One region of the Motilimonas sp. 1_MG-2023 genome, then DNA from elsewhere that is predicted to be linked to it. Evidence: predicted binding sites of a transcription regulator. Region 1 holds the regulator's gene; each other region holds the start of a gene.

Region 1 (4,273 bases):
TATGTTGCTCTAGCTGTAACATTTAACGTTTTTCCAAGGTGCGATGACGAACTTGCACTTGTTGTTCGTGGCGAAAGAATTCGGCGATTTTCTCGGCGATAAATACCGATCTGTGTTGGCCGCCCGTACAACCGATAGCGATAGTGACATAGCTGCGGTTATTGCGTTCAAGATGAGGCAGCCAAGTGCCAATCAAATTCTCTATTTGCCAGATAAACTTCATCACTAATGGCTGCTCTGTTAAGTAGTGTTGAACTTCAGCATCGAGTCCGGTTTGTGGTTTAAGCTCGGGGATCCAATGTGGATTAGGTAGAAAGCGCGCATCAAACACATAGTCTGCATCTTTTGGTAAGCCATTTTTAAAACCAAATGATTCAATGACTAATACCAATTCATGACTTTTTTGGCCGAGTACTCGTTGTTTTACCAACTCACTCAGCTCATGGATTGACATATCACTGGTATCAATGCGTAAATCGGCCGACTCAGAGATAGGCTCGAGCAAGGTGGTTTCTTGATCTATCGCTTGAGATAGCGATAGCTGCATTTTTGCTAGTGGATGTAAACGCCTGGTTTCACTGTAGCGACGTACCAAAATACTGCTACTGGCATCAAGAAATAAGGTGGTGAGATCAACCGATGCTTTGAGATCCTTAATGACGTGGTGTAATTCATTTTGGTCAAGGGGCAGGTTACGCACATCGATGCTAACCGCCACGGCATCGTAATTATCTTTAAGACTAGTAATTAAATCGGGTAGTAAGGGTAATGGCAGGTTATCGACGCAGTAATAGCCTAGGTCTTCCAATACTCTTAAGGCAACGGTTTTGCCTGATCCGGAGCGGCCACTGACGATGGTGAGTTTCATATTGCTCCCGTTATGACACGCAAATGAGTTCGAATAACTCCGCATCTGTTTTAGCCGCGCGAAGTTGGCGACAAATTTGTTTATCAGAAAGTTTACCAGCGATAAGTGACAAGGTTTTTAAATGTTGGCTACACTGGCTTTCTGGGACGAGAACGGCGAACAATAAATCAACGGGTTGATTGTCGATGGCACTAAAGTCTATCGCGGTCTCACATTGGATGAAAACGCCGGTAACAGGGTAATCATCACTGATACGAGCGTGGGGGATCGCAATACCCGCTCCAACACCTGTGGTGCCAAGGCGCTCACGCGTTAGTAGGTTTTCAAACACTACTTTAGGGTCAATATTGAGTTTTTGTCCTGCTAACTCACTGATGATTTCCAGTGCTTTTTTCTTGCTTGAACAAGAGACTGCACTCAAGGTGCAGTCTGGGGCTAATAATTCTTTTATATCCATATTTAAATTTAAGACTGTTTCAGCTTTTCCTTGTGTTTGATCACTTGGCGATCAAGTTTGTCAACTAACGAATCAATCGCGGCATACATATCTGTGTCTTGGGAGTTAGCAAATACTTCTCCGCCTGACAGGTGTAACTTGGCTTCAGCTATTTGATTCAACTTTTCGACGTTTAATATCACTTGTGCTGAGTTAATGCTATCAAAATGACGCTCTAATTTAGATAACTTAGTTTCAACGTAACTGCGCATTGAATCGGTGATGTCGATATGGTGGCCAGATAGATTAATTTGCATAAACATTCTCCTGTTGCAGCCTAAAGTAGGCTCTTACGTTGGTTGGAAGGCGGGATGTTCAAAGACTCGCGATATTTAGCGATGGTTCTTCGCGCAACCTTTATGCCTTGGTCAGCAAGCAGTTGAGTAATTTTACTGTCACTTAGGGGCTTAGCAGGGGTTTCTGCTGCCACTAATTTTTTAATTAAGGCCCTAATGGCGGTGGATGAACATTCGCCACCACTTTCTGTTGCAACATGGCTAGAGAAGAAATACTTCAACTCAAAGATGCCACGCGGCGTGTGCATGAACTTTTGCGTGGTGACACGCGAAATAGTGGACTCGTGCATTTCCACGGCTTCCGCGACATCGTTTAATACCATGGGTTTCATTGCTTCATCGCCGTATTCAAAAAAAGCAACTTGATGCTGTACGATACAGTTGGCCACTTTTAATAAGGTGTCATTACGGCTTTCTAAGCTTTTAATAAACCATTTGGCTTCTTGTAAATGTGAACGAATAAACTGACTGTCATCGGTGTTTTTAGTTTGTTTGGCAAAAGAAGCGTATTGATCATTAACGCGAATTTTGGGCATGCAATCTGGGTTTAGTTCGACGACCCAGCGACCTGATTTTTTTTGCACCGAGACATCTGGAACTATATATTGAGCGTCCATTTCAACAATCGCATTGCCTGGTCTTGGCTCTAAGGTATGGATCAGGCGCATGACTTCGCGTAGATCGTCTTCTTTTAGCTTAGTTTTACGGCTTAGAGTACGAAAGTCACGATTAGCGAGTAAATCCATATGCTCGTTGATCACCATTATGGCTTCTTCTAACCAGAGAGTGCCTTTTTCGATTTGATTCAGCTGGATTAACATGCATTCTTGCGCGGAACGAGCACCAACGCCGAGAGGATCAAAATGCTGCAATCGTTTAAGTACGGCTTCAACTTCGTCGAGCTCAACATCAAGAAAGTCAGAGGAGACACTATCTAATATATCTTCGCTAGAGACAGTCAAATAACCAGATTCGTCAATGGCATCGATAATGGCAAAGGCGATAGCGCGATCAGTTTCACTAAAGGGGGTTAACTCCATTTGCCAGATGAGGTGGTCATGTAGGTTAGCTGAGGTTTCACCTTGATAAATAAAATCGGCATCATCGCCACCTGAGCCGACACCTGAAGTGCTTGAACCTGTGCCCGTGGTAAAGGTGTCATCCCATGTTGAGTCTGTGGGAAGATCATCAGGAATGTCATTCTGCGCCATGGCCTCCGACGTTTCGAGTTGGCTAGATGTGTCGTTATCGTAGCTTTGCTCTTCGTTACCGTGGTCGTTTTCTTCTACTTCTAACAGCGGATTTGACTCAAGGGCTTCTTGAATTTCTTGCTGTAAATCTAATGTAGAAAGCTGCAACAAGCGAATAGCTTGTTGTAGCTGAGGGGTCATGGTTAACTGCTGACCTAAACGCAACTGTAGGGTTGGCTTCATTAAATTCCTGTTAGATATAAATCTTTAGATAACGGTTGTTACCTATAAAAACTATAGCTTGAATTGATCGCCTAGGTAGACTCGTTTTACTTGTTCGTTTTGTAAAATGTCTTCTGGCTTGCCAGCGGCAATCATTTCTCCATGACTCACTATATAGGAATATTCACATACATCTAGTGTTTCCCTCACATTATGGTCAGTGATTAATACGCCTAAGCCTCTGTCTCGTAAGTGTTCTATGATTTTTTTTATATCTATTACAGAGATAGGATCAACCCCAGCAAATGGCTCATCAAGTAAGATGAATTGAGGATCTGCTGCGAGTGCTCTGGCGATTTCAACGCGGCGTCTTTCGCCGCCAGAAAGGGACATCCCTTTACTATTTTTTATATGGGTAATATGAAATTCTTCAAGTAACTCGTTCAGTCTATCTTGTTTTTGTTCCGTGGATAGCTCATCTCGAACTTCTAGGATTGCCATGATATTTTGCGCGACCGTAAGGCGACGAAAAATAGAAGCTTCTTGTGGCAAGTAGCCAATTCCCTTCTGCGCGCGCACGTGCATTGGTTGGCTAGAAATTTCTTCATCATCAATAAATATCTGGCCTTCATCGCGCTTTACTAAACCGACTACCATGTAAAATGTTGTCGTTTTACCTGCACCATTGGGGCCGAGTAAACCAACAATTTGCCCCGTGTTCACTTGTAAACTAACGCCATTTACTACACGACGATTCTTATAACTTTTCGCTAAGTCTTTTGCTTGGAGTAATGCCATTATTGCGCCGCTTTATCTGTTGATTTATCTGATGACTTTGAGTTTTTCTTGCTATCGACTTGAGCGGGTAAAAATACGGTTCGGGTTTGAGTCTCGCCTTTTTTACCTTCAATCTGGCGTGTCTCAATGTTGTAGGTGATAGTTTCAGCGGTGTAGTTACTGTCTAACTGCTTTAAAGAGGCATTTTGGCTCAAGATTATCTGGTTATTTTTTTTGAGGTAACGAATTTTTTTTGCCTTTGCTTCTACTGGTTTACCATCATCCATCATTTGATAAAAAGTCGCTGGATTGCCAGTCGCAATCATTTCTTCTTCGCCGGGCTTATGGCGGATGCCAACCAATTTATTGGCGGTGAGCTTAATTGTTCCTTGTGTCACCACGACGTTACCTAAAAAAGTGGTGG
Region 2 (4,273 bases), on a different contig from region 1:
AATCAGAATTCGTTCACTTTGCGCAATGCGTTGTTGTGCGTCGCGATATTCTTGCAAACTATTCAGCGTCAGCACATCAGCTGCCGCGTTGCCCGCAACCGTGGGGATAAAAGTTTGGGCCCCAGTTGCTAAAACCAGCTTGCTATAGGGGTAGCGTTGACCGCTGGCCAACACACAGCGAGCTTGAGTATCAATACTTTCAACACGGGTGTGGGGTACCAAGGAAACTTGATACTGCTCTGAAAACAGTGCGCCGCTTAGCGCCACTAAGTCGTTCGCACTTTGATTGCGCGTAAATACATGGCTCAAATCTGGTTTGTTGTACTCATCTCCTGCGTCAGTGGTGATCACTTGAATGGCGATATCAGATTGCTGGCGGCGCAGTGTTTTAATGAGCTGATAAGCGGCAAAACCACTGCCAATAATAATTAATGGTGCGCTCATTAAGCTGCCTCCTCAGCTTTCTTTTGACATGCCACAAATACTTCCTTACCCAAATTGCATTCAGGGCAAAGGAAGTAATCAGGGACTTCAGGCCAAGGTGTGCCGGGCTCAATGCCTTGATTGCTTTCACCTACTAAGGGATCGTAAATCCAATTACATACGGTGCAAATCATCTCTTGAGAATTACCCTGCTGTTGAACGGGCTCGGTTATTACGGTGGTTGATGGGGCTGGCGCTGCTGATTGCGCACTCATGGGCGGTTGCAGTGTGTTGTTTTGTAAGGCCCAATTTTTTGCTACTTGACGACCATGTTCACGACAGGCTTGCATGGCTTTACCGTCTGGACGCCATTTTGTTTTTAGGCTTAACGCTGTTTCAAAGCCGGCATCGGTTAAGCGTGCGTGGATCCGATCAACTGCGCCACCATTCCAACCATAACTGCCAAAAGCGGCGGCTTTTTTAGCTTTAAATCTTAATCCTGTGATCTCTTCCAGCATGCCCGCAATTTTAGGCATCATGACGTTATTCATGGTTGATGAGCCAACAAAAATACCTTTTGAACGAAACACATTAGCAAGAATGTCATTCTTATCGTGTTTTGAAACGTTAAATACTTTTACCGCAACTTTTGGATCGACATCATGGATCCCCTGTGCAATGGCATCGGCCATCATTCGGGTGTTATTTGACATGGAGTCATAGAAAATAGTGATGCGATCTTCCGCATAATTATCGGCCCATGCTAAGTACTGATGAATTATTTGGGTGGGGTTGTCGCGCCAAACAATGCCATGGGACGTGGCAATCATGTCTACGGGAACATTGAAACTCAGTACTTCTTTAATTTTAGCGGTTACTAAGCTGCTGAAGGGGGTAAGGATATTTGAGTAATAACGCAAGCATTGATCGAATAGTTCATTTTGATCAACTTCATCATTAAATAAATGCTCATCACAATAGTGCTGGCCAAAAGCGTCATTACTAAAGAGTACCGCGTCGCCTGTTAGGTAAGTCATCATGCTATCAGGCCAATGCAACATGGGGGCCTCAATAAAGATAAGCTTCTTGCCGTTACCGATATCAAGGGTATCACCAGTTTTTACGGTGTTAAAATTCCATTCAGGGTGGTGGTGATGCCCCACAATTGAATCAATGGCGGCTTCGGTACAGTAAATAGGGGTATTTGGAATTTTTTCCATGAGGGCTGAAAGCGCACCGGAATGATCTTCTTCAGCGTGATTTATCACAATAAAATCGATTTTCTTTAAATCAATTTCTAGCGCAAGATTTTGTAAAAATTGGTGGCTAAAACGATGATCTACCGTATCAATTAGTACGGTTTTTTCTTCTCTAATGAGGTAGCTATTATAACTGGTTCCTTTGGTCATTTTGTATTCGGTGCCGTGAAAATCTTGTACTTCCCAATCGCGTTGGCCGACCCAATGAATGTTATTTTTTACGTGGATGGTCATGGTTTGCTCCTGCTATAGTTTAAAGATAAATTAATAAATTCAACCTATGCATTGCAGGCGCCATGCCAAGTCGTATCTTGCTGTTTATGTTGTATTTATTTTTTGCATAGTTATTAATTGTGTTATTTTGACACTCTTTACATGTGTTAAAAAGACAGTACCATTGTCTTAATGACACAACTTAGGATGTTGTAATGGCAAAAATTTCTTCTCAATGGCTTCAAGTTGCTCTTGATCTTAATTCGAGTCTATCCAGCCAAGATCGGTTTGAACGGCTATTGTCGACCATTCGTCGCACGCTTAACTGCGATGCATCAGCATTATTGCTATTTCAAGAACAACACTTCATTCCTTTAGCTATTAATGGTTTGGCCGACGAAGTACTGGGCCGGCGCTTTGTTGTTTCGGCTCATCCGAGGCTGGAAGCGATCGCCCGTGCCGGAGATGTAGTTCGCTTTCCTGCCGACAGTGACTTGCCTGATCCCTACGATGGTTTGATCCCTAATCATGATGATAAATTACAGGTGCATTCATGTATTGGCTTGCCCTTGAACATTGGCGGGCGTTTGCTTGGCGCAATGACCATTGATGCTTTTGACCCCGAGCAATTTGAAGACTTTGCCGACGATGACCTACGCATTGTCAGCGCGTTAACCGCCAGTGCGCTACATGGCGCACTATTACTTGAGCAATTGGAAAAGCAAACCTTGCTTGGCCATGAGCCGTTGACCGAAAAACACAGTATACGTCAAGAAATGATCGGCACTTCGGCGGTCATGACCGACCTAAGGGCTCAGATAAATGCAGTGGCTAACACAGATTTAACGGTTTTGGTGACAGGAGAAACGGGAGTCGGTAAAGAGCTGGTAGCCAATGCCATGCATTTTCAGTCAGCCAGAGCGAACGAAAATTTGGTTTACCTGAATTGTGCCGCATTGCCAGAATCGGTGGCGGAAAGTGAGTTGTTTGGTCACGTTAAAGGTGCCTTTACTGGCGCGATTAGTCATCGCAAAGGCAAGTTTGAGCAAGCTGATAATGGCACCTTATTTTTGGATGAAGTTGCAGAGTTGACTCTAACGCTACAAGCTAAGCTATTAAGAGCGCTGCAATTTGGTGATATTCAGCGGGTGGGGGATGATTGTCATATTCGGGTTAATACGCGCATTGTTGCGGCGACGAATCGCAGTTTAGATGAAGAGGTTCGGGCAGGCCGTTTTCGCGCCGACTTGTATCATAGGTTGAGTGTGTTTCCGTTGTTTGTGCCACCGTTACGTGATCGAGAGGGAGATGTGGTGCTGTTGGCGGGTTTTTTCGCTGAACGCTGTCGGCAAAAATTAGGGCTGAGTGGTATTCGTCTTGATGACAGTTTTATTGCCGCGATTAAGCAGCATCACTGGCCGGGCAATATTAGAGAGCTTGAACATGTGATTAATCGTGCTGCCGTGATTGCGCGAGTGGGAGATAATCTGAGCCACTTGGTGTTGACGGCTGAGATGCTGTTGCCAGAGCTTCATGCTGGTTTTGCAGCTGGGCACGAAGGTGAAAAAGCCCTTACCAATGTGCCCTGCATAGAGAATGAAACCAGCGCAAAAAGCGCGATACTTTCTCGGATAGAGGTGCAAGGCGTGGGGTTAAAACTAGCAACGCAGCAATTCCAAAAAGACCTAATCGCGCAATGTTATCGGCGCAATAATAACAATTGGGCCTCTACGGCACGGGATCTTGAACTAGATAATGGTAACTTACATCGATTAGCAAAAAAATTGGGACTGAAGTAGTGAATGTTTGCCCCATGGATGCGCCAACGTTGGTTGTGTGTTTTTCGAGTCAGTTATACCCAATTAACTTGAAGATGCATGTTTCAGAGCCGCTCCCAAAGGGCAAGTTTTACAGGCGTTTATGCTGCGTTATTGATTTTGATAAGGGGAAAGCCATTACTTGCAATCAATGCCTTGTCTAAACGCGTGTAAAATCTTGCTGAAATCAAGCATCTCCAGATTGATTGGGTATAATTGCCTTACATCATCGACACTGTCTGCGGTATTGGTTATTTTGTACTATGAATCATTGCTCTATTATTTATTTGTCATGCTTGCTTGCGATGATCACTTAAATTTTAATTATTGAATGTAAGGGCGGGCAATGAAAAATACTTTGTTACAAAAGCTAGGCTTTGGGCTAGAAGATCGGGTGGTGTTGTTTCATTGTGACGATATCGGCATGAATCTAGGAAGCGTGCAGGCTTATCAAGATTTAAAAGATTTTGGCTTGGCCCGATCGGGCTCTGTGATGGTGAATTGCCCGTGGTTTTTATCGGCAGCAAACTTAGCCAAATCGCAATCTGATGCTGACTTAGG
Region 3 (4,273 bases), on a different contig from region 1:
CTGAATATAACCGTTCAGTGCAAGGTTTCTTGGTTAATTCTGTTGAACGTATTATTAATATGAACTGGGAGGCAATTATGCCGCCACCGCAGGGCGCAGGGCGCTTTAGTTACCTGACTGCGGTTACAGAGGTTGACAATGAGTTAGTAGAAATTATTGACGTAGAGAAAATTTTGGACCAAATTTCTCCAGTTAATACGGATGTCAGTGAGTCACTTAAAACACCAGATACCAGTGAAAAAATTCATGGTCGGAAAATCTTAGTTGCAGATGATTCTAGTGTGGCACGTAATCAAGTGAAAAAAGCGGTGACATCGTTAGGTGTAGAATGCTTACTGGCTAAAGATGGGCGTGAAGCTTTGGTCATGCTGAAAGAGATGGCGAAAGATGGGCCTATTACCGATCAAATAGCATTAGTTATTTCTGATATAGAAATGCCAGAAATGGATGGCTATACCCTTACGGCTGAAATTAGAGCTACACCAGCACTAAAGGGACTGCATATTATCTTGCATACTTCTTTAAGCGGCGTTTTCAATCAAGCTATGGTTAATAAAGTTGGTGCAAATAATTTTATTGCCAAGTTTAATCCTGATGAACTAGCGACTGCGGTGAAAGAAGCGGTGAACAGTTAAATATTAAAAGGGCATTAATTTGACTGCAAAAATGTTGTCTGATGAAGTATATAAACAATTTTCTGACTTTTTAGAAGTACAGTGTGGGATTGTTTTAGGGGCAAATAAACAATATTTGGTGAAGAGTAGGCTATCGCCGTTATTAAGCCAATATAAGGTCGATTCATTACCTGAGTTAATTCAGCGTTCAATGAGTTTTCGTGAACGAGACTTGCGAGCCTCTGTTATTGATGCCATGACAACAAATGAAACGCTGTGGTTTCGTGATACTTACCCATTCCAATTGTTAGTTGATAAGCTTTACCCAGACTTAAGTGCGAATAAAAGACCACTTAAAATATGGTCTGCCGCATCATCTTCAGGCCAAGAGCCGTATTCCATTGCGATGTCGACACTTGAATACCAAATGAAAAAGCCTGGCGCAATGCCGCAAGGCGTACAGATATTGGGCACGGATATATCGAGTGCGATGCTCGAGCATTGTAAAAAAGGTGAGTACGACTCTTTAGCCTTAGCTAGAGGTTTATCGCCGGAACGCAAACGACAGTTTTTTGAGGCGGTTAATGACGGCTCCGGTCGCATGAGGGTGTCAGAAAGAGTCAAAAAATTGGCTTCTTTTCGTTCGTTTAACTTACTTGATAGTTACACTCTGCTTGGTAAATTTGACATTATTTTTTGTCGTAACGTGCTGATTTATTTTTCACCTGAAGTTAAATCGAAAATTCTTAATCAATTTGCTGGAGCCCTTAATCCTGGCGGCTATTTAATGCTGGGGGCGTCTGAATCATTAACCGGTTTAACCGACAGGTTTGAAATGCAACGTTGTAATCCCGGTATTGTATATAAGCTGAAGGCTCCCGAGCCTAGGCGCTAACTCGACCAATAAAAAGCGGCAAGTTGCCGCTTTTTTTATGGCAAACTTTTTCCCTCTGCTAGACCTTGTTGTCCTTCCATACCGCTAATGACTGCTGTTTATCAGTTAAAAGTTAATAAAAACCTATATTAAAACTTGGCACATGAATTGCTTTGTATATCCCTAGTTAGGCAGGAGGATATATGGCCATTAATTTTGAAAAAGCATTAGGCATACATCAGTATACGTTAGGCATTAGATCTAAGCGCTCTGAAATGCTGGCAAGTAACATTGCCAATGCAGATACACCTAATTATAAGGCAAGAGATATTAGCTTCTCTGATGCCCTTGCTGCCGCGAAATCAGGGAGTCAGTTTTCACTTGAGAAAACGAATACTAGGCACTTCACTATGCAATCAGATTTACAGCCGGGTATTAAATTCAGACAGCCGAATCAGCCTGACACAGGCGACGGTAACACCGTAGATGTTCAGGTTGAGCGAAATCAATTTATGCAAAACTCAATGGAGTATCAAGCGAGTCTGAGTTTTCTAAACAGTAAGATCGCCTCTCTCAGAAAAGCCATTAAAGGACAATAATTATGAGCTTATTTAGAGTGTTAGATGTTTCTGCTTCGGGGATGAGCGCTCAATCTGTACGGTTGAACACCACCGCGAGTAACTTGGCGAACGCCAATAGTGTCAGTAGCAGTGTCGATAAAATCTACCGTGCTCGTAGTCCTGTTTTTGCTGCTGAATTAAGCAAGGCTCAAGGTCAGCAAAGTGCGAATGTGAAAGTAAAGGTGCTTGGTATTGTTGAAAGTGATGCGCCATTAACACGTGAATACCTACCTAATCATCCAATGGCTGACGACAACGGCTTTATCTACCGATCCAATGTGAATGTGGTGGAGGAGATGGCCAATATGATGAGTGCTTCTCGCTCATATCAGACTAATGTACAGATAGCGGATGCGGCAAAACAAATGCTATCAAAAACACTTCAACTTGGTAAAAGCCAGTAAAGGAGGCATTAAATGAGTAGCGTAAATAATGTCTCGACCAGCAACTTATATTGGGAAGAGAAAAGCATTACCGATAAGGCCGCTGAAGCGAATAAAAAAGAGCTTGATCAAGAAGACTTTTTTTCGCTCTTATCACAGCAACTTGCTTATCAAGACCCTTTTAAGCCGGTTGATAATGCGCAAATGGTGGCACAAATGGCGTCGTTTACCACAGCAGAAGGTATTGCTGATATGGGGAAGCAGTTTGAGAGCATGAACTCAATTATGAGTTCAACCCAAGCGCTACAGGCTTCCGGTTTAGTTGGACGAAATGTACTCGTTCCCACTGATGAAGGACACCTCGCCAAAAATAAAGCATTAGAAGGTGTCGCCATTTCTGGTCAGCCAATGAATAACTTGACCGTGCGCATTGAAGATGAAAAAGGTAACTTAGTTAGAGTTATTAAAATGGATGATCAACCTGCTGGCAATGTGCGCTATAGCTGGGACGGCAAGAATGAAGCCGGCGAATTAATGCCGCCTGGCAACTATAAAGTGAAAGCAAATGCCCGAGTAAATGGTGAGAGTACGGATTTACCTACTGCTAATTATGCACACGTTGAAAGTGTCAGCTTGGCTGGTGGAACTAACGGTGTGGTATTAAATTTGCAAGGGATAGGAAGTGTGATGTTGTCTGATGTTCTTGAGGTATCTCAGACGGCGGGTAACTTACCAGTGACGCCTCCCACTGTACCCTCAGAGCCTGATGATAATGCTGGGGAGAGTGTAGAGCAGGTAGCAGCAAGACTTAAAGAGCAATTGGGTGCTTAATAATGATAACTCAATTGCCATCAAAGAATGATAAAGGAGAGTAGTTATGTCTTTTAATATTGCACTTAGCGGCATTAATGCAGCGCAAAAAGACCTTGATGTTACCGCTAATAACATAGCTAACGTCAACACATTTGGTTTCAAAGAATCACGAGCAGAGTTTGCCGATGTTTACGCTACATCGATTTTTTCGAATGGTAAAACGGCTACGGGTAATGGGGTTAAAACAGCTCAAGTTGCTCAGCAGTTCCATCAAGGTAGTTTACTCACAACCCAAAACTCTCTCGATATGGCAATTGGTGGGGAAGGCTTCTTTGTAACAGCAGAAGATCCGACAACATTAACCCGCAATTTCACTCGTGCTGGCGCATTTAATTTAAACTCAGAAAACTATGTTGTTAACGCTAGTGGTCAGTTTTTACAAGCTTACCCTGTTGATTCAAACGGTAACCCATCTTCTGTGAGTATGGCGGCAACGCGGCCATTGCAAATCAGTACAAGTGTTGGTTCGCCCACCCAAACCGATCAGGTTGATATGACGTTTAATTTACCATCGGGTGGTACAGAGCATGATATTGGCGACTTTGACCCAGGTAATCCTGATACCTACACGTCATCAACTTCTGTTACAACTTATGATTCTTTAGGCGAACCTCATGTCGCCCAAACTTATTTCATCAAACGTACGCCAGATCCTGTCGGCCCGCCAGTAATCGCTGAAAACTCTTGGGATGTGGTCACTTATGTTGATAAAAAGCCCGTTGATATTGCTGGCGGTACGGCTAATGTTGCTAATGCGAGTAACCCGAATACAACTATACCAACATCGGCCCGTATGGTATTTGGAACCGATGGTGAATTAGATCCAGGAACACCAGTGTCCCCATTACCCATTACTACGGTTGCTTTGGGGTCAACTAATGGCGCAGATCCTACTCAGACCGTGACATT

The links. The regulator sigma-54, encoded in region 1, starts transcription at its own class of promoters, with help from an activator protein. The targets are predictions, from matches to a motif close to GTTGGCACGNNNNTNGNNT.
Region 2: a site for sigma-54 is predicted at 1,968-1,986, ahead of norV (anaerobic nitric oxide reductase flavorubredoxin). Genes of this name have one in related genera too.
Region 3: a site for sigma-54 is predicted at 1,644-1,662, ahead of flgB (flagellar basal body rod protein FlgB). Genes of this name have one in related genera too.

Annotation. Positions count from the first base shown of each region.
Region 1 covers NZ_JAUOPX010000001.1:133,303-137,575, forward strand. Annotated here, with positions in the region: gene Q4519_RS00575 (HPr family phosphocarrier protein) at 1-22, opposite strand, end outside; gene rapZ (RNase adapter RapZ) at 23-868, opposite strand; gene ptsN (PTS IIA-like nitrogen regulatory protein PtsN) at 879-1,325, opposite strand; gene hpf (ribosome hibernation promoting factor) at 1,334-1,621, opposite strand; gene Q4519_RS00595 (RNA polymerase factor sigma-54) at 1,642-3,093, opposite strand; gene lptB (LPS export ABC transporter ATP-binding protein) at 3,145-3,870, opposite strand; gene lptA (lipopolysaccharide transport periplasmic protein LptA) at 3,870-4,273, opposite strand, start outside.
Region 2 covers NZ_JAUOPX010000053.1:9,890-14,162, reverse strand. Annotated here, with positions in the region: gene norW (NADH:flavorubredoxin reductase NorW) at 1-444, opposite strand, end outside; gene norV (anaerobic nitric oxide reductase flavorubredoxin) at 444-1,916, opposite strand; gene norR (nitric oxide reductase transcriptional regulator NorR) at 2,111-3,694, shown strand; gene Q4519_RS19340 (ChbG/HpnK family deacetylase) at 4,059-4,273, shown strand, end outside.
Region 3 covers NZ_JAUOPX010000006.1:25,278-29,550, forward strand. Annotated here, with positions in the region: gene Q4519_RS04515 (chemotaxis protein CheV) at 1-635, shown strand, start outside; gene Q4519_RS04520 (protein-glutamate O-methyltransferase CheR) at 667-1,509, shown strand; gene flgB (flagellar basal body rod protein FlgB) at 1,692-2,087, shown strand; gene flgC (flagellar basal body rod protein FlgC) at 2,090-2,512, shown strand; gene Q4519_RS04535 (flagellar hook assembly protein FlgD) at 2,525-3,322, shown strand; gene flgE (flagellar hook protein FlgE) at 3,369-4,273, shown strand, end outside.